Regions from separate parts of the Mesorhizobium sp. WSM4840 genome, predicted to be linked through region 4. Evidence: predicted binding sites of a transcription regulator. Region 4 holds the regulator's gene; each other region holds the start of a gene.
The links. The regulator PhoB, encoded in region 4, activates phosphate uptake and scavenging genes when phosphate is short. The targets are predictions, from matches to a motif close to TGTCATNNANCTGTCAT.
Positions count from the first base shown of each region.

Region 1 (5,015 bases), on a different contig from region 4:
CAGCGTGCGACGCGGAAATGCTTGGACAGTTTCAGGCCCTGTGCCTGGTAGTGCGAGCCGAGATCAGTGCCGTAGAGCGCCTGCGGCCGCTTCAGCATGTGCTCGTAAACCAGCCGCCCGACGATCTGGCCATGGTCGAGGATGAACGGCACTTCGTGGCTGCGCACTTCGAGCACCGCCCTGCTGCCGGTACCGCCGGCCGCCGAATGGCCGAAGCCCGGATCGAAGAAACCGGCATAGTGAACACGGAATTCGCCAACCAGCGGATCGAAGGGCGTCATCTCGGCGGCGTAGAGCGGCGGCACATGCACCGCTTCCTGGCTGACGAGGATATAAAATTCGTCCGGATCGAGCACCAGTTCGCCGGCGCCGCTCTTGTAGAGCGGATCCCAGAAATCGACGACATCCTGTGCCGCGCGCTTGTCGACATCGACCAGGCCGGTGTGGTGCTTGCCGCGGTAGCCGACCAGCCCGTCCTTGTCGCCATCGAGGTCGATCGACAGCGCAATACCGCCGCCGGAAATATTCGGTGGCTCGGTGGCGACGAGCGTCTCGGCACGGTGCAATTCGTGCAGCTCGCTTTCCGACAAAAGCGCATTGCCGGTGCGGAACCTGATCTGAGACAGCCGCGAGCCGGCGCGGACGACGATCGGAAAGGTGCGCGGGCTGACCTCCAGATAGAGCGGGCCGTCGTAGCCGGCAGCGATCTTGTCGAACTCGTGGCCACGATCGGTCATCACGCGGGTGAAGATGTCGAGCCGTCCGGTCGAGCTCTTCGGGTTGGCGGAGGCGGAGATGCTTGCCGGAAGCGCCAGGCTCTCGAGCAGCGGCACGATATAGACGCAGCCCGTCTCCAGCACCGCACCATCGGCGAGATTGATTTCGTGCAGCTTCAGACGGTCGAGTTTTTCAGCAACCCTGTGGTTGGGGCCGGGAAGGAAGGAGGCGCGCACCCGCCAAGCCTTGTCGCCAAGCCTGAGGTCGAGGCTGGCCGGCTGGACCTGGTCGGCATCAAGCGCGCGCGGCGACTTCAGCGCGCCCGACTGGAACAGCGCGGAAATGTCCTGATCAGGAAGAATGCCTGTCTGCCGCAAAGTCTGGCTCCGCTCGAAGGCCGGGCGAGGTCTCGTTTTGTTGCAGGTCCTTGCCACGGAACCTGCTGGTACAACCTCTTAATCATGCCGGCAATTGACGCAAGCGCGGTGCAGGTCTAAAGGGTCATTATCCCGTGGTGATTTGGCCGGTCGGCTTGCAGCCACGTTAAACAAGTCGCTAAAGGACCGTCGGGCCGAAAGGCCGTATGGACCGGTTGCGACTTTCGCGGCCGGTTTTTTTGTGTTTGGACCATTTTTGGTGTTTGGAACAAGGTGATGACGAGCAACAAGCGCAACTGGAAGCCTCAGACCGCCCTCGTGCATGCAGGAACGCTGCGTTCCGGCTTCGGCGAAACGTCCGAGGCGATGTATCTCACGCAAGGCTATGTCTACGACACGGCGCAGGCGGCGGAAGCCCGCTTCAAGGGCGAGGAACCGGGCTTCATCTATTCGCGCTATGCCAATCCGACGGTCGACATGTTCGAGAAGCGCATGTGTGCGCTGGAAGGTGCCGAAGATGCCCGCGCCACAGCATCCGGCATGGCGGCGGTCACAGCGGCGTTGCTGTGCAGCGCCAAGGCCGGCGACCACATCGTGGCGGCGCGCGCGCTGTTCGGCTCCTGCCGCTGGGTGGTCGAAACGCTTGCGCCGAAATACGGCATCGAGGCGACGCTGGTCGACGGCACCGAAATCGCCAATTGGGAAAAGGCGGTCAGGCCCAACACAAAGCTGTTCTTCCTTGAAAGCCCGACCAATCCGACGCTGGAAGTCGTCGACATCGCAGCCGTCGCCTCACTTGCGAATTCGATCGGAGCGCGGCTGATCGTCGACAACGTCTTTGCCACGCCCTTACAGCAGAAGCCGTTGCAGCTCGGCGCCCACATCGTCGTCTATTCGGCGACCAAGCACATCGACGGCCAGGGGCGCTGTCTCGGCGGCGTCATCCTGTCGGACAAGAAGTGGATCGACGAGAACCTGCACGACTATTTCCGCCACACCGGTCCCAGCCTCTCGCCGTTCAATGCCTGGACGCTGCTGAAGGGCCTGGAAACGCTGCCGCTGCGCGTGCGCCAGCAGACGGAAAGTGCCGGCCGGATCGCGGACTTCCTCGCCGAGCAGCCGGAGATCGCCCGCGTCATCTATCCCGGCCGCGCCGATCACCCGCAAGCGGCGGTCGTCAAGAAGCAGATGTCGGGCGGCTCGACGCTGATCTGCCTCGACGTCAAGGGCGGCAAACAGGCGGCTTTCGCCTTCCAGAACGCGCTCGATATCGTGCTGATCTCTAACAATCTCGGCGATGCCAAGAGCCTGATCACCCATCCGGCGACGACGACGCACAAGAATCTGAGCGATGAGGCGCGTGCCGAACTCGGCATCGGGCCAGGCACGCTCAGGCTGTCCGTTGGCCTGGAGGACACAGATGACCTGATCGAAGACATCGACCAGGCACTGAAAGCCGCCAGATAGAGATACGCGCCGAACGGCTTCGCTCGAATCATCAAGCCAAGCGCGGTCAGGCGCCCGACGGGGTCTCTTCCAATTCCACACCGGCGCTGGTGTGGATGGTCATCGTGTTGCCGCGCCAGTCGACGGCACCGCTGAGCCAGCCGCGCACCCAGATGGCGGGAAGCATCACGTCCCGCGCAACCATCGCCGGGATCATGCGCAGCGACAGGTGCCAGCCCTTGGCCGAGGCGAGAGCGCATTCCGGGAGATAGGCGACTACCAGCACGGCGACGGCGGTTGCCGACAGGCTGAAGCCGGCGCCGGCCGCAGCAATCAGCGCAAGCACCAGCGGCGGCGCCGCGCCGACCAATATTTCGGGCGCGAAGAACAGGGGGAAGGTGACCCGGCGCAGGCGTGCCCAGCGGGCCTGGCGCGACCAGATTTCGCCAAACGTGCGCAAACCGAGCGGCTGCTCGAAGGGCGAGGCGACGAGATTGACGCGTAGTCCAAGCCCGTTGACCAGCTTGGTCGCGGCGGCATCCTCGGCGATCTCAGCGGCAAGCGCACGGATGCCGCCATTGGCGTCGAGCATGGGCTTGTTCCACAACATGCTCTTGCCTTGGGCGAAACCGAGGCCGAGCGCCTCGCCGGTATATTGCCAGCGCGCCTGCAGCGTGTTGAGGAAAGCGCATTCGACTTCCGCCCAGAACCCGTCCGGCCGCGAGCCGATCGGCGTCGAGCAGACAAGGCCAGTGTCCGGCCGCCATGCCGCCATCAGATGCTGGACATAGTCCCTCGACATCAGGACGTTGGAATCGGCAAGGATGACCCAGCGGTGGCGCGCTGCCTCCCAGCCCTTCACGCAATTGTTGAGTTTCGGATTGCCGCTGATGCGGTCGTCGCCGACGAGCAGCCGGGCCGGCACGGCCGGAAAGCGGGCGATCGCGTCGGTGATCGGCCCGACCACCGGGTCGTCGGCGTGGGCGACGCAGAAGATGAGCTCATAGCGCGGCCAGTCGAGAGAGAAGGCGCGCTCGAGCGTTTCCTCGGCAAACGGTTCGACGCCGCGCGACGGCACGACGACCGACACCGGCGGCGCCTTGCCGGCTGGCGGCGTGATCCTGCCAGGCCGCTTCAGCTTCAACGAAGCGAGCAGGATGCTGGCGAGATTGACAAGAAGCAGAGCTGTGGAAAGGAAGGCGGCTGTGACTGTCAATTCCATCGATATCTGGTCACTCCAGAAAAAAAACCGGCCGCATGAAAGCCGTTTCAACAGTTCGACAGAATGCTGAGTCGCCCGGCCCTGCACACCATCATTGTCATGTGTCACTTAAATGACATTGTTCTTCGGCACCTGCGCGCAAAGGAGGCGGGCAGCGACGGGAAGCACCCCGTTGACCAGACTGCGGAGAGGGTCGAAAGTTCCGTCTACATATTGTGGAGTAGTCTATGTACAGCGCCGTTACGCGCAACATCGAAGTACAGGTCAGGCCGTTCTATCTGGAAGATCGCTCCGACCCGTCGGAGAACCGCTATGTCTGGGGCTACCAGGTGACCATCGACAACCAGTCGGATGAATTCGTGCAGCTTCTGTCACGCTATTGGCACATCACCGACGGCACCGGCCGGGTCGAGGAAGTGCGCGGCGCCGGTGTTGTCGGCGACCAGCCCGAACTCAACCCCGGCGACAGTTATCAATACACGTCTGGGTGCCCGCTCTCAACGCCATCCGGCATCATGGTCGGCCACTACACGATGCGCAACAAGCAGGGCGAGACGTTCGACGTCGCCATCCCCGCCTTTTCGCTCGACCTGCCGGGCACGCGGCGCACCGTCAATTGACGCTCACTTGGGTTCCTCGCCCTCGCGAAGCGGGGGGAGAGGTGGCTCCACTCCGTGGGGCGAGGAACCCAAGTTCTGCGAAGGCACCGCACTCGGTATTTGGCGATTCCTACTTCCATTGGAAGAATGCCAGCGGGCAGATAGGCAGCACTGACGCTCGTTATTGCGCGGCGGCAAATTCCGCCGGGTCGAAGTCATATTGTTTCGAGCAGAATTCGCAGGCGACGTGAATGCCGCCATCCTCGGTGCTGTCCCTGATCTCGTCGGCGGAGAAGCCTCCGAGAATGCCGCGGATCTTCTCCCTGGAGCATGAGCACAGGTCGGCAACCGGTACGCCGCCGAAGACGCGCACGCCGTGCTCGTGGAACAGCCGGTAAAGCAGCCGCTCGGCGCCGATCGTCGGGTCGATCAGTTCCGTCGGCTCGATGGTGCCAAGCAACGCCAGCAGTTCCTGCCAGGAATTGTCGGCCGGATCGTGGATCTCCTGGCGCGGATCGCCATCGCCGCCCGGAAGATCGGGCACGCGCATGCGGTCCGGCGATTGCGGCAGGAACTGCGCCAGGATGCCACCGGCACGCCATTGCTCGCGGGCGCCGCCGACGCCGGGCGTCAACAGCTTGGCCACGGTGAGCC
Region 1 is NZ_JBVVQD010000002.1:66,912-71,926, forward strand. It holds gene AC0L3I_RS03815 (2'-deoxycytidine 5'-triphosphate deaminase) at 1-1,094, opposite strand, end outside; SAM riboswitch at 1,219-1,296, shown strand; gene AC0L3I_RS03820 (O-succinylhomoserine sulfhydrylase) at 1,371-2,561, shown strand; gene AC0L3I_RS03825 (ceramide glucosyltransferase) at 2,608-3,762, opposite strand; gene apaG (Co2+/Mg2+ efflux protein ApaG) at 3,990-4,382, shown strand; gene AC0L3I_RS03835 (Hsp33 family molecular chaperone) at 4,543-5,015, opposite strand, start outside.
Region 1: AC0L3I_RS03825 (ceramide glucosyltransferase) is a predicted target of PhoB. The motif match lies at 3,864-3,880, and genes of this name have one in related genera.

Region 2 (5,015 bases), on a different contig from region 4:
GCCGAGCGCCAGCAAAAAACCCTCATCGCCGCGTGACAGCGCCTGCAGGCGGATGTCGCGCGCCATCGGGAATTCCAGCGGCTCGCGGGTGATATCGCCGGGGACATGGTCCTGCGGCATGTCACCATCGGGTTCGATCAGGCCTTCGCGGGCGAGGATGGCGGAGACGCGCGGCATGGCTTCCGCCTCGCTGGCGCGCTGCAGCGGCTCGGCGACATCGCCGCCGGCCGCAAGTTCGGGATCGAGCAGCCGGTGGGTGTAGTCGAAGGTCGGGCCGAGCAGCTGGCCGCCGGGCAGGTCCTTGTAGGTCGCCGACACGCGCCGCTCGACCAGCATCGCGCCGGTGTCGATCGCCCTGGTATAGCCGAAGCGTGGCAGCGTGGTGCGATAGGCGCGAACCAGGAAGATCGCCTCGATCATGTCGCCGCGCGCCTGAACGATGGCGAGCGCCGCCAATTCCCTATCATAGAGCGAACCTTCGCTCATCACCCGGTCGACGCCGAGCGCCAGCTGCTCGACGATCTGGTCGAGGCGAAGCGCCGGCACCGAACGGTCGCCGCGGCGGCGGTCGGCGAGCAGGGCGTGGGCGTTGGCAATGGCCGCTTCGCCGCCTTTTACTGCGACATACATATCACGCCTCCATCGTCTTGATGCGCGTCGTGCGCGGCAGGCAGGCAACGCCTTCCGGGGTGGCGAGGATGATGTCGACACCACGGGGAAAACGCTGATTGTTCTGCTTCCATTGTTCGACGAAGTGGCGCGGCATCTGCGCCGGCGCGATTGTCGCGGTTGTTTCGATGCCAGGACCTTCGAGTAGCAGAGGGGCGCCCGAGACGAGATCGCTCACCTGCAGGATCAGCGTCGTCGAGCGGTCGGGATAGTCCTGGGTGCCTTGTGAAAAGCCGTCGAGCGCCATCATCTCGGCCGGCGTGGCGATCAGCGCGAAATGCGCATCGGCTGGCGTGTTGGCCAGTGGTGCGCCGGTGTGGAAACCAAGCCAGGATTTCACCGCTGCCGGGGCCTGCAAAACGAGATCGAGCCAGAGCGGCGTGTCGTTGTCGCACAGCGCCAGCGCGATGGCGCCCGCGGTGGCCGACAGCGGCGCGGGCGGGCTGGCAAAGACCGGCAGGGGTTGCAGGATGCCCGGCCGCGCCATTGCGTCCATCACGGCGCGGAACACCGTCTGGGCGTCGAACACCGGATCGGCAAAGCCGCCCTCGATCGCTTGGGTTGCGATTTCCATCAGTCTTCTCCGCGTACCATGGTGAAGAAATCGACCTTGGTTGCCGCCGTCTCGGCGCGCCGCCGTTCACGTGCGCTGGCCAGCGCGGCCTGCAGAGGCGCAATGAGTTTGGTCTCGACCTCGTTGCGGCGGGCGGGATCCTGCCAGAGCGCGTCGGCGATCGCCGCCAGTTTTGCTTTCTGCTTGTCACGGCCGAGCGCGTAGCAGTGGCCGACCTGTCCGGATGCGAGCCGGACGGTGGCGCGGGTGACCGTCGCCTCGCCGACGTTGAACGGCGCGCCGCCGCCGCCGATGCGGCCACGCACGGTGACCAGGCCGGTTTCGGGGCCGCGCAGGAGTTCTGCTTGCGAAGGCAGGCCGGCTTGGTTCCAGAGGCGGACGATATCGTCGCCGGTCGATTGCGCCAGCGTCGCCATGACGGCCTTGCGCTCAAGCTGCTGATCGCGCGCTTCCTGTTCTCGCATGGCCGCCGTTCCTTCTCGTTCCAATTTGTATAATGATGTAGACAATTATACAAATTATACCTATTCTCTAAAGCCTGTCCATGACGGATGGATGACACGGCGAAAAAGCTCGGGGCAAAGAGATGATCGGTCAGCAGATCGCCAGCAGCTTGGAGCGGCGCAGCGGCGTCTCGCTGTGGCGGCAGATCGCCGAGCAGATCCTGCATTCGATCGCCGTCGGCGACTTCGCCGAGAATGCTGCGTTGCCACCGGAAGTTGCACTGGCCGAGCGCTATGGCGTCAACCGCCATACGGTGCGCAGCGCCATCGCCGCACTGGTGCAGGATGGCGTGCTCAGGGCCGAACAGGGGCGCGGCACCTTCGTGCTGTCGCGCAAGCGCCTGTCCTATCCGATCGGCGCCCGCACCCGGTTTTCGGAGGGCTTGCAAGGGCAGGCGTCGGAGCGTCGCAGCGTGCTACTCGAATCGGCGGTCGAGCCGGCCAGCCGGCGCGTCGCCGAAGGGCTGGGGGTTACCAAGGGTTCGACTGTCATACGCCTCGAGACACGCGGCGAAGCCGATGGGCAACCGGTCTCGCGTGCCACCGGCTGGTTTGATGCGGCTCGCTTCGCCGGCATCGATGCCGCCATGGCCGAAACCGGATCGGTGACGGCCTCATTGCGGCGTTTCGGCATCGGCGACTATCTCAGGCAATCGACGGTGCTGTCGGCCCGCCACGCGGACGCCGCCGACCTTGCCGATCTCGATCTGCAGCCCGGCGCCATCGTGCTGGTCACGGTCGCGGTCAACGTTACGCCGGACGGCGAGCCGATCCAGTTTGCGGAGTCGCGCTTTTCAGCGGAGCGCGTGGAGCTGAGGCTGTCGGTGAACGATTAGCCTTCAACGTCGTCATCCTTGGGCGAAGCAGGAGCGCAGCTCCGTCGCGAAGACCCAAGGATCCATGCCGTGACCTCGCGCGAAGAGTAAAGACGGCGCAAGACAGAGGTCGTTCGGTACTGCTGCAACGCTCGTATGTAACGGCATGGATCCTATGGTCTTCGCCGCGTCGCTTCGCTCCTTTGCTCCGCCATAGGATGACGAAGTGATGGATGTTTCGGCTAATCGCCAAGGCATGCGCTCTGCCAATCCTGCAATATCGCCCGCCGAATTTTTCGTGCCAGACCGACATCTCATCCGACCTGAATGACGGCCTTGATGAGGCCGGATTTCTCATGCGCCCAGCGGGCGAGGTCGCGCGGTGTGTCGCCAAGCGTCGTGCGATGGGTGACGAGCTTTGCCAGCGGCACAGCACCGTCGCGGATCGAAGCGGCGACATGGTCGAAGTCGGCGCGCAGCGCGTTGCGGCTGCCGATCAGCGTCATCTCGCGCTTGTGGAATTCGGGGTCGGAAAAGACGATGTCGTCCTTGACGACGCTGACCAGGACCAGCGTCCCGCCATGCGCGACATGGGCAAAGGCCGACTGCACGGACTGGGTGTTGCCGGTAGCATCGAAGACCGCGTCAAAGCCTTCGCCGCCGGTCGCCTCGCGCACCAGGTCGGTCGCAGACTGCCGCGAACCGTCGAGGGTGGCGAAGCCGAGTTCGCTTGCGGCAAAACCCAGCCTCTCGGCACTCATGTCGAGCAGCGTCACGTCGAGACCGGCGATACGGGCAAACAGCGCCGTGCCGAGGCCGATCGGCCCGGCGCCGATGACCAGCGTGCGCGCGCCAGGATCAGCCAGCGAGCGCCGCACGGCGTGCGCCCCGATCGCCAGGAATTCGACAGCGGCGGCATCCGCCAGCGACAGGCCGTTTGCCGGATAAAGATTTTGCGCCGGCACCAGGATCCGTTCGCACATGGCGCCGTCGCGGTGGACGCCGAGCACTTCGATCCTGACGCAGCAATTCGGCTTGCCTTGGCGGCAGGCGATGCATTTGCCGCAGGCGAGATACGGGTTGATGATCACCGGCTCGCCGATGGCCAGATCGACGTCCTCGCCAATTTCGATCACGGTGCCGGAGACCTCGTGACCCATGATGCGGGGATAGGCGAGGAATGGATGCTTGCCCTCGAAGATGTGATAGTCGGTGCCGCAGATGCCGACATGACTGACCGCGACCAGCGCCCAGCCCGGCGGTGGTGTGCTTGGCGCCGGGCGGTCTTCCACAACAAGATTGCCGGGCGAACGGCAGACGACGGCTTTCATGCTTCAATCCAGTTGGTTCATGGCACCGCCGGTCCCGTTAGCGCCGGGCCGGCGGATGTTAAGATAGTCTACTTGCCGCGGCGGCGCAGGCCGTCGAAATAGACGATGACGATGATCAGCACGCCGGTAATGATGCGCTGCCAGAAGGCATTGACGTTCAAGAGATTGGCGCCGTTGTTGATGGTGGCGAGGATGAAGGCGCCGAGCAGCGGTCCATGCACCGAGCCGACGGCGCCGAACAGCGAGGTGCCGCCGATCACCGACGAGGCGATCGCCTGCAACTCCCAGCCCTCGGCCTGTGTCGGATTGCCGATGCCGATGCGCGAGGCAAGCAGCACGCCGACAAAAGCTGCACAGAGGCCCGACAGCGTATAGGCCAGGTAGATGGTGCGCTGGACGTTGACACCGGACAGACGCGATGCCTCGGCGTTGGAGCCGACCGAGAACAGATATCGGCCCCAGCGGCTGTGATGCAGGAAGATGTAGGCGGGGATGCCGACCAGGATCACCATCCAGAACAGATTGGGGACGCCGAGGAAAGAGCTGCGCGAAAACAGCTGGAATGCGTCGCTGTTGATCGAGATCGAGTTGCCGTTGGTCATCAAGAGGCCGATGCCGCGCAAGGATGTCAATGTCGCCAGCGTGATGATGAAGGGTGGCAGGCCCATCTTTACGATGCCGAAACCGTGGAACAGACCGATTGCGACGCCGACCAGCAAGGTGATCAGGATGGCGAGGAAGATCGGCACGCCGGCATTGATCAACATCGCTGCGATGACGGTGGCGAAGCCGACCACGGCGCCGACGGAAAGGTCGATGCCTCCGGTGATGATGACGAAGGTCTGGCCGACCGCCAGGATGGCGATCATCGAACCTTGCCGCAGCAGGTTCGAGATGTTGTTGGCGGAGGCGAAGCTCGGCGTCGCCACCGACAGGATGACCCACAACAATACCAGCAGCGCCAGCAGTGTCAGCCCGAACAGGGCGTTGTAGTTGCGTTTCGGCCTTTCGGCCGGTATCGCCTCGGTGCTCATATCTGTCCTCCCGGTTTTTCTTGTTTCTCGGCCAGCGCTTGGGTGAGGATCTCCTCATGGTTGGCAGTGTGGAAACCATGAGTGGCCAC
Region 2 is NZ_JBVVQD010000009.1:155,866-160,880, reverse strand. It holds gene AC0L3I_RS14945 (carbon-phosphorus lyase complex subunit) at 1-630, opposite strand, end outside; gene phnH (phosphonate C-P lyase system protein PhnH) at 632-1,243, opposite strand; gene phnG (phosphonate C-P lyase system protein PhnG) at 1,243-1,707, opposite strand; gene phnF (phosphonate metabolism transcriptional regulator PhnF) at 1,830-2,582, shown strand; gene AC0L3I_RS14925 (zinc-binding alcohol dehydrogenase family protein) at 2,876-3,892, opposite strand; gene AC0L3I_RS14920 (ABC transporter permease) at 3,961-4,926, opposite strand; gene AC0L3I_RS14915 (sugar ABC transporter ATP-binding protein) at 4,923-5,015, opposite strand, start outside.
Region 2: phnF (phosphonate metabolism transcriptional regulator PhnF) is a predicted target of PhoB. The motif match lies at 1,788-1,804, and genes of this name have one in related genera.

Region 3 (5,015 bases), on a different contig from region 4:
AAAAGCGGGAGTAATCGATCGTCAGATAATTGTCCTTGAATTCGATGTCGGGCCGGATTTCGTAAGACACCCAGTCGGCGAGATACGCGCCGGCAAGGTTCCAGTTCGCCTTTTCAAGAACGCTGGCGATCGAGAAGAACCACGCGCAATAGAAGGTGTAGAGAATGCAAAGAAGGATGCCGATCGGGGCGGCGTAGCGCTTCCATAGGGAGCGCCGGAACGCATCCGGATGGCGAATGGCGATGTCGTTGATGGCATCGGCGTTCATTCGCTTACTCTCCGCGCCCATATGCGAACGCCTGCCGGCCGACAAGACGATGTCTCAGCCATGCCGAAAACTGGTCGACGGCGACAATCGTGCAGAACAGCAGGAAGACGATGGCGATGGTCTTGGCCTCATGGCCTCGGCCGATCGAAAGACGCAGCGATTCACCGATGCCGCCGGCGCCGACGGCGCCGAGAATGGTCGAAGCGCGCACATTGATCTCGAAGCGGAGCAGGAAATAGCTCATGAAGTTGGGCAGGACCTGGGGCACGATGCCGAACCACACCCGCTCCACCCAGTTGGCGCCAACGGCGCGCAGACCTTCTTCAGGCTTCATGTCGGCATTCTCGACCACTTCGAAGAACATTTTTCCGAGCGCGCCGACGGTATGGATGCTGACCGCAATGATCGCCGGAATGGGTCCAAGCGAGAAAATCGCGAGAAAGAAGCCGGCAATAACAATTTCCGGAAAGGCGCGGACGATTTCAAGGAAGCGACGCGTGGCGAAACGGAGCCAGCGGTTGGCCGTGATATTGCTCGCGGCGAGGAAGCAGAGCAGGAAACCGAATGTAGAGCCTACGAGCGTCGAAAACAGGGCGATGTTCAGCGTCTCGATCATCCGGTGGAAATATTCCGGAATGTAGATGCTTTGGGTCAGGTAGACCCGGCCTTCGGGGTAGTCGAACTTGAGGCTGCCATCGTCATAAGGGGACGGCAGGTCGAACAGCGCGCGCACCGGGTCGAACCAGTCGCGCGGCTTCAGCTCGGTGAAAAAGTCGGCGATGTAGGGAAGGCGGTCGAAGAACTTTCCGGCGTTGGTTTCGTTGGCGAACCAGAGCGAGCCAGAGAGTGCAAGAAACAAGAAGCCCAGGCCTCCGATCGTGTAAAGGCGCCGGCGAGCGGCGAGGTCGCGCCAGTGCCGCTCGACAGTAGCTCCCTCCGGTGAAAGCGCAGGCGCGCGGTAAACGTTGGTCGCACTCATCGATAGATCCCCGGCCCCTGATGCGGCAACGCCGCCGGCGGCACATGACCCCGGCGGCGTTGTAGCAGTTTGTTTTTACGAGCCGATCTTCGCCTTACGGGCGTCGATGATCGGCTGATAGAATTCTGGGGTGACCGGTGAATAGCCCTTGTAATCGCCGCCTTGTATCGCCGAGAAACACGCCGGATCGGTTTCCGGAAGCTTGGTCAGGAAATCGGTGATCTTCTGCTTGGCGCCGGCGTCGATCGACGTACGCAATACCAGCGGGCCGTTCGGGATCAGCGGCGACTGCCACAATTCGACGAGGTCGTCCATCTTGAGGACACCCTTGTCGACCATCTTGCGCAGATTGCCCGAGCTGTAGCCGTCGTTGAAGTCGCCGACGCCCGAAGCCCAGGTGGTGCCGGCATCGAACGTACCCTTCAGGACTTCAAGGACAAGCTGTTCATGGCCGCCACCGAAACCGGTCGACGCGAAGTAGCTCTTCACATCCATGCCGATGTCCTTGGGCAGTGAAGTCACCGGGATCAGGTAACCAGAAGTCGAATCGGGATCGGCGAAACCGAGTTTCTTGCCCTTCATGTCGGCGAGCGTCTTGATGCCGGAATCAGCACGGGCAACCATGACCGAATGGTAGCCGGTCGAACCGTCGGTCTGGACCGTCGTCAGGATCGGCTGAACCGCGTCCTTGTTTTCGAGATAGATCTTGGCGTAGCCGGAAGCGCCCAGTTCGGCAAAGTCAAGCGTGCCGCCGAGCAGGCCCTGGATGACGCCGTCGTAATCGGCGGCCGGGAACAGCGAAACTTTCTCGACGCCGAGGACTTCTTTGATGTGGTCGGCGAAGCACTGGTAATTGCGCAGACGGTCGGCTTCGTTCTCGCCGCCCAGAATGCCGACGCGGAACTCCTTCAGGTCCTGTGCCTGGACCGTGCCCACCGCCATGGCGAGGATGGAAACGGCACCGAAGATTATCTTTCTAAACATTTCGCGTCTCTCCTGTTGGTTCCGGCATCGCGCCGGCAGCGTTCGAATTTTGACAGCGCCCTTGACGCGGGCTGGCGATCCAGGTGCTCTTCGGTTGTCCATGACCTTTCGTATACCGGTATCCACTTTCCGGGATCATGGAACTAGTAGCCTGGAAATGCGGGCTCGAGCGGTCCGGTGGATGCGGCGATTTTTTGCTTGATGGTGACGCTGGTCGAGGTGATGGCCTCGGAGATTTCGCCGCCATTGCTGTCGGCGCCGTAGACCATGCGCACAGCCTCGCGGTTGAGCTCTTCGGGTGGGCCGTCGAACACGACCTTGCCGGCGGCCATGCCGATGATGCGGTTGCAATAGGTGCGCGCGGTATCCAGCGTGTGCAGATTGGTGACGACGGTGAGGCCCTCGCGCAGATTGATGTCCTGCAGCGAATCCATCACCACTTTGGCGTTGAGCGGGTCGAGCGAGGCGATCGGCTCGTCGGCGAGGATGACTTTCGGCTGCTGCATCATGGCGCGGGCAATCGCAACGCGCTGCTGCTGGCCGCCGGACAACGTGCCGGCCGGTTGCAGCGCCGTGCGGGCGATGTCGAGACGCTCGAGCGCCGCGATCGCCTCGGCCCGTTCCTCGCGGGAGAAGACACCGAGCAGATTGACAAGGGTCGAGCGGTGATTGAGCCGGCCGAGCAGGACATTGGTCAGCACGTCGAGACGCGGCACCAGGTTGAATTGCTGAAAGATCATGGCGCAATCGCGCTGCCACCGCCTGAGCAGCGAACCGCGCAGGTTGGAAACTTCGGCGCCGTCAAAGAAAATCGAGCCCTGGCTCGGATCGATAAGGCGGTTGATCATCCGCAAAAGCGTCGACTTGCCGGCGCCCGAGCGGCCGATGATGCCGACCATCTGCCCGTGCGGGATCAAGATGTCGACATTGCTGACGGCGGTGTTCCTGCCAAACCGGCGGGTGACACCGCGGATCTCGAGCGTGGCTGAGGTTGCTGACATAGGCAAGTTCCAGTCCAGTCGCGTTTCGAAGGTCCGTTAACCTTCGCTAGCGCAGCCGCATGAAACCGCGGTGTCGGATTGATGTCAGTTTTGTTACCGTCCACAGGTGCAGAGGCGACGCGCTGTCAACCCAGGACCAGGGGGTCCTCGAGAATGTATGGCAGACGACAGTTTGCCGGGCTCGACGAGCAAATTGTATGCGCTGTTGGAGCGCTTGCCGAGATGCACGGGAGGGTTCGGGTTAGAGCCGGCAAAAATCCGGCTAGCGAAGGTTTCACGGAGTGAAGCATGGCGATCTCCAGGGAAGACCGCCTCCTGTCCGAGTCATGTGTCATGCATATGAAAGGAACCTTCAAAGACAGGGGTTTAACAAGGGCTCGCGATCGACTTCGAGCAACTTGTCCATGTTGGCGGTGCTCTGGCTGGGATCGACAGACTTGAGCGAATTGTAGAGTGCCATGCTCTCGCCCTCCAGCTCACAAGAGGCGGTGCCGCGTTGAGCTTGGCGCGCACGGATCTGGTTCTGCCGTTCGTCCAGCGCAGCTTGCGTGGTGTCCGAGTTCCTGATGATGAAGGCGTTCATGCGGTCGATCCCTGACTGAAGGAAGTCGAGAAAATCACGATCTTGCTTCGGAGCGCAGTTTTCACCGATCGCGTGGATTGATGCATAGATCATCCAGATGCAAAGGACCGCGCCGCGAGGATCCATCTTCGGCACCTGGTTGGCAGGCGCTTGTTGAGGCAAGAGAGTCACCAGCGCAACCAGGCAAAATCCTACCCATCGTCTGATCATGCCAATCCTTACGTTTTTTTCTTACGACTTTTTGCCCGGCAATCGTCAATTAAAAGGCGACAGCGTTGAGCAAGGGACGTTAGCCGCCATATTTTTCCAGAAACGCTTCCGCCGCAAGCGCGCGGAAATCGTCGAGCGCGGCGCGTAGTTGGGCGTGGTCCCAATCCCACCAGGCGAGTGCCTGATAGCGTTCCACCGTGCGGCGGTCGAAACGTTCGCGGATCGGTTTGGCCGGCACGCCGCCGACGATGGTGTAGGGCGCGACGTCCTTCGACACCACGGCGCCGGCGCCGACCGCCGCGCCATCGCCTATGGTGACGCTGGGCAGGATGGTCGAGCCGTGGCCAAGCCAGGTGTCGTGGCCGATGGTGACGCGCCTGGCACGGCGCTGGGCAAAGAATTTGCTCTCGTGCTCGGCGTCGTCCCAATAGTCCGAGGCACGATAGGTGAAATGGTGCAGCGTTGGCCGCCAGGTCGGATGGTTGGTGGCGTTGATGCGCACGCTGGCGGCGATGTTGGCGAATTTGCCGATCGTCGCGCACCAGGCGCTGCAGTCCTGCATCATGTAGGAATAGTCGCCGATCGTGCTCTCCGAAACCCGGCAGCGTTCGGCGATCTCGGTCCAGCGACCGAGCGTCGAGTTCTCGACTTCCGCCGTTTCGTGGACCAGCGGCGTTTCCGACAGTTTTCGGGTCACGCGGCGATTTTTCCGGCGGCAAAAGCGGTCACGTCGATGACGCGGTCGGCCACTGCCTCGCGCACGTCGTGGTCGTGGAAGATGCCGAGCAGGGCGACGCCGGCCGCCTTCTTGGCGGCGATCAGCGCAATCACCACGTCGCGGTTCCTGGCATCGAGCGAAGCGGTCGGCTCGTCGAGCAGCAGGATCGGGTGCTCGGTGATGAAGCCGCGCGCGATGTTGACGCGCTGCTGCTCGCCGCCGGAAAAGGTCGCCGGGGGCAGCGCCCAGAGTTTCTCCGGCAGGTTGAGCTG
Region 3 is NZ_JBVVQD010000009.1:163,664-168,678, reverse strand. It holds gene phnE (phosphonate ABC transporter, permease protein PhnE) at 1-268, opposite strand, end outside; gene phnE (phosphonate ABC transporter, permease protein PhnE) at 273-1,247, opposite strand; gene phnD (phosphonate ABC transporter substrate-binding protein) at 1,323-2,231, opposite strand; gene phnC (phosphonate ABC transporter ATP-binding protein) at 2,375-3,232, opposite strand; gene AC0L3I_RS14970 (hypothetical protein) at 3,585-4,025, opposite strand; gene AC0L3I_RS14965 (DapH/DapD/GlmU-related protein) at 4,105-4,722, opposite strand; gene phnL (phosphonate C-P lyase system protein PhnL) at 4,719-5,015, opposite strand, start outside.
Region 3: phnC (phosphonate ABC transporter ATP-binding protein) is a predicted target of PhoB. The motif match lies at 3,303-3,319, and genes of this name have one in related genera.

Region 4 (5,015 bases):
ATCGCAGCAACCACCGGCCTCAGTCATTCGACCATATCGGCGATTTCTTCCGACCTGATCCAGGAAGGCATCCTGACCGAGAGCAAGGCGAGCGAGACCGTTTCGATGAAACGCGGCCGACCGCAGGTCGGCCTCAGCCTCAAACCGGAAGCCGCTGCGGTATTGGCGGTCGTGTTGTCGCTGAATTTCCTGTCGGTCGCTGTCATCGATTATGCCGGACAGGTGGTCGCCGAGGAACAGCGCCGGCTGGACACGCTGACCATGTCGCGCGACGAGCTGATCGACGAATGTGTCGCCATCGTGCGGCGCCGGATCGAAGACCCCGACCTCGACGTCCAAAGCGTCGCCCGCATCGCGCTGGCGATCCAGGGCATCACCGATTCGCATGCGCGCGCCATGTTGTGGTCGCCGATCACGCCGCAGACGAACATCGCCTTCGCCGACATTCTGGAACGCGAGTTCGGCATCCCGGCCATCATGGAGAACGACTGCAACATGATGGCCGTGGCGCTGCGCTGGCGCGACCCGGATCGCTATCGCGACGATTTCATCGCCATCCTGCTCTCGCACGGCATCGGTATGGGGCTGGTGCTGAAGGGCGAACTGTTCACCGGCACCCATTCCTCGGGCGGCGAATTCGGCCACATGATTCATCGGCCGGGCGGCGCGCTTTGCCGCTGCGGGCGGCGCGGCTGCGTCGAGGCCTATGCCGGCAACTACGCCATCTGGCGCAACGCAAGGCAATTGAGCGAGAACGCAGAGCCGGTCGCCGATGTCAGCGACGCCGAGATGCGGGCACTGGCGGCCCGGGCGCGCCAGACGGACGGACCGGAGCGCGAAGCCTACCGCAAGGCCGGCGAAGCGCTCGGCTTCGGGCTTGGCAGCCTGTTCGCGCTGATCGATCCGGCGCCGGTCGCCATGGTCGGCGCCAGCGCTGCCGCCTTCGACCTGATCGAGCCGGCCCTGCGCGAGGCCATCGCCCAGACCGCCGGCGGCCAGCATTCGGGTTCGATTTCCTTCGACACCGAGACGAACGAGCTGCCGCTGATCCGCGAAGGCTGCGCCTTGCGAGCGCTGAGCTTCGTCGACCAGGAGATTTTCGCGCCGGGCGCGCAAGGGAAGTCCGGCACGATCAGGAAGGACGTGGCGTGAGTCCGAAGGCAAGGAACAAAGGCGGAATGCGACTTGGGGATGTGTTGAGATTCAGGTCAGGCCGCGCCGGGCTCGAAGACGGGCGCGAAGCGACCAGACTGGGCGAGTTCCGAGAACCGGAACGGAGCGTACTTTTGGGTAAGTACCGGAAGCGCAGGAAATCGCCGGTCGCAGGCCGGCATCACCTGAATATCAGCTAGTCTTCCCTGATCGCATAGCCCGCACCGCGGATGGTGCGGATGACATCGGGCATGCGCCCATTGTTGACCGCCTTGCGCAACCGGCCGACATGGACGTCCACCGTGCGCTCGTCGATGTAGATCGTCTCGCCCCAGACATTATCGAGCAACTGGCTGCGCGAGAAGACCCGACCTGGGTGCCGCATCATGAATTCGAGCAGCCGGAATTCGGTCGGCCCGAGCCGGATCTCGCTCTTCTTGCGATAGACCCTGTGCGATTCGCGATCGAGCATGATGTCGCCGACCTTCAGCACGCTGGACAGCACTTCGGGCTTGGCGCGGCGCAGCAGCGCCTTGATCCTGGCCATGAATTCCGGTGTCGAGAACGGCTTGACCAGGTAGTCGTCGGCCCCTGTCGAGAGGCCGCGCACCCGGTCGCTCTCCTCGCCGCGTGCGGTCAGCATGATGATCGGCAGCCGCTCGGTTTCGGGGCGCATCCGAAGGCGTCGGCAAAGCTCGATGCCGGAAACCGCCGGCACCATCCAGTCGAGCACCAGAAGATCGGGCACGTTTTCCTGCAGCCGGATTTCGGCCTCGTCGCCGCGCGTCACCACCTCGACCTGATAGCCTTCGGATTCCAGATTGTAGCGGAGGAGGACGCCCAGCGGCTCTTCGTCCTCCACCACCATGATGCGTGGCGCGATCATCGACCGGTCACCCCCGTCATGTCGCCGGCGCCGACATCGTCGTTTCGTCGAGCTTCGGGCGATCCGCCGGCAATTGCTGCCCGGTCACGACATAGTAGGCGTTTTCGGCGATGTTGGTGACGTGATCGCCGATACGCTCGAGATTCTTGGCGCAGAACAGAAGATGCGTGCAGGCGGTGATGTTGCGCGGATCCTCCATCATGTAGGTCAGGAGTTCGCGAAAAACCGCCGTGTATTTCACGTCGATCTTCTGGTCGTCGGCGCGCAGTTCTTTCAACGCGCCGGCATTGCGCGACACATAGTGCTCGACCACGCCGCGGAGCTGCACAAGAACGAGATCCGCCATCGCGTCGATACCGTGCGAGAGATTACGCGGCGTGGCGCTCTGCCCGACTGCGCTGACCCGCTTGGCTATGTTCTTGGCCAGGTCGCCGATGCGCTCGAGATCGCCGGCCATGCGGATTGCGCCAACCACGGCGCGCAGATCTTGCGCCATCGGCTGCCGCTTGGCGATCAGCGTGATCGCACTATCGTCGAGTTCGCGCTGCCGCGCATCCATGATGGCGTCGTCCGAGACGACGCGCTGCGCCATCGCATTGTCTGATGCAAGCAACGCGCGGATCGAGGCTGCGACCATCGCGGCGGCGAGCTCGTCCATATCGCGGATCAGCCTGTCGATGTGCTCCAGTTCCTCGTCGAAAGATGCGACGGTGTGTTCACCCATGATACTGTCCTCGTGTTCGAAATTCGCCGCCGGACCGCTCAGCCGAACCGGCCGGTGATGTAGTCCTGGGTGCGCTTGTCGTCGGGGTTGGTGAACATCTTGTCGGTCGCGCCCTCCTCGACCAGATAGCCGAGATGGAACATCGCCGTGCGTTGCGACACGCGCGCTGCCTGCTGCATCGAATGGGTGACGATGACGATCGTGTAGTTCTGGCGCAGTTCGTCAATCAGTTCCTCGACGCGGGCGGTGGCGATCGGATCGAGCGCCGAACAGGGCTCGTCCATCAGGATCACTTCCGGCGATACGGCGATGGCGCGCGCGATGCACAGGCGCTGCTGCTGTCCGCCGGAGAGACCGGTACCCGACTCGAGCAGGCGATCCTTGACCTCGTTGAACAGGCCGGCCTTCTTCAGGCTCGATTCAACGATGCCGTCCAACTCGGCCTTGCTCCTGGCCAGGCCGTGAATGCGCGGACCGTAGGCGACGTTTTCATAGATCGACTTCGGAAACGGGTTCGGCTTCTGGAATACCATGCCGACGCGGGCTCGCAGCTCGACGACATCGATCTTCGGGTCGTAGACATCCTCGCCGTCGAGCGTGATCTTGCCGCTCACCCGCGCGATATCGATGGTGTCGTTCATTCGGTTCAGGCACCGCAGGAAGGTCGACTTGCCACAGCCCGATGGGCCGATCAACGCCGTCACCTGGTTCTCGCGGACATCGAGATCCACGTCGAACAGAGCTCGCTTCTCGCCGTAATGAACAGAGACCTTGTCGCCCTTCATCTTGATCGAAGGGGCGATGGTTCCGCTGCTCAGTTTCTGTTCGACGCCGGCTTCCGTCATGATGTTCATATCCTCTACTCCTTACCAGCGCCGCTCGAAGCGCCTGCGCAGTATCACCGCGATGGCATTCATGATGACCAAAAAAAGCAGCAAAATCAAAATCGCCGCCGAAGTCTTCTGCTGGAACCCGGCTTCCGGGAAATCCGCCCACATGAATATCTGCACCGGCAGGATCGTCGCGGGATCGGTGAAGCCGCCGGGAATGTCGACGATGAAGGCGACCATGCCGATCATCAGCAGCGGCGCGGTTTCACCCAGCGCATGCGCCATTCCGAGGATGGTGCCGGTCATGATACCCGGCATCGCCAGCGGCAGGACGTGATGGAATACGGTCTGGACCTTGGACGCTCCGATGCCAAGCGCCGCCTCGCGGATCGACGGCGGCACGGCGCGCAGCGAAGCGCGTGAGGCGATAATGATGATCGGCAGGGTCATCAGCGCCAGCACCATGCCGCCGACCACCGGGGCTGAGCGCGGCATGCCGAAGAAATTCAGGAATACGGCAAGTCCAAGCAGGCCGAAGACGATCGAAGGCACCGCCGCCAGATTGTTGATATTCACTTCGATGATCGTCGTCAGCCGGTTCTTGGGGGCAAATTCCTCAAGATAGATCGCCGCCGAAACGCCGATCGGGAAGGCGATGGCGAGCGTAACGATCATGGTCAGGAACGATCCGACGACCGCGCCCCAGACACCGGCCAGTTCCGGCTCGCGGCTTGCGCCGGTGAAGAAGAAGATCGAGTTGAACCGGCTTTCGATCAGGCCGGCGCTCTTCAGCGTGTCGAGCCAGACGATCATCTTGTCGGAAATCTTTCGCGATGCTTCCGGCGTGTCGATGACGCGCAGGAATGCCTGGCCGCTCGCGGCGGGCGCCGTGCTGTCTAGCGCCTCGATCACCGTGCCCTTTGCGACCGCCGTCCCGTTGGCCCCAGGCGACAGCGCGGTCAGCTTGACCGTACCGCCATTGAACGCGACCAGCAGCGACGACGCGCCGCTCGTCAGCGTGAGCATACCGTTTTCGCCCTCGGTCGCACCATTGCCACGCGCCAGCGTCAGCATGGCGTCGTCGCCGAAGGTCAGATCGATGTCGCCGCTGGTTTCCGAAGGGGTGACGCTTGTCGAAATCGCTTCGTCCGAACCGACGTCGGCAAGCAACCCCTTGAGATAAAGGTCGGCAAAATCGTCAAGTGGAACCGCATAGTCCACCGTTCCTCCGAGCATCCCCGGATCAGCCGCAATATCTTTGCGCAGGAAGACGCCTGTGCCGGTGGAAATCAGTCCGCGCAGCAGGCGCTTGTCCTGACGGCTCGTCACATCAGGAAATTTTGCCGTAAGCGCTTCCTGAGCGATGGCGTCGTAGTTGGCGGCGTCGAGTTTCGCCGGGTCGACCTTGGCCGCCGAAAGATCG
Region 4 is NZ_JBVVQD010000001.1:58,366-63,380, forward strand. It holds gene AC0L3I_RS00310 (ROK family protein) at 1-1,152, shown strand, start outside; gene phoB (phosphate regulon transcriptional regulator PhoB) at 1,349-2,038, opposite strand; gene phoU (phosphate signaling complex protein PhoU) at 2,055-2,762, opposite strand; gene pstB (phosphate ABC transporter ATP-binding protein PstB) at 2,801-3,616, opposite strand; gene pstA (phosphate ABC transporter permease PstA) at 3,629-5,015, opposite strand, start outside.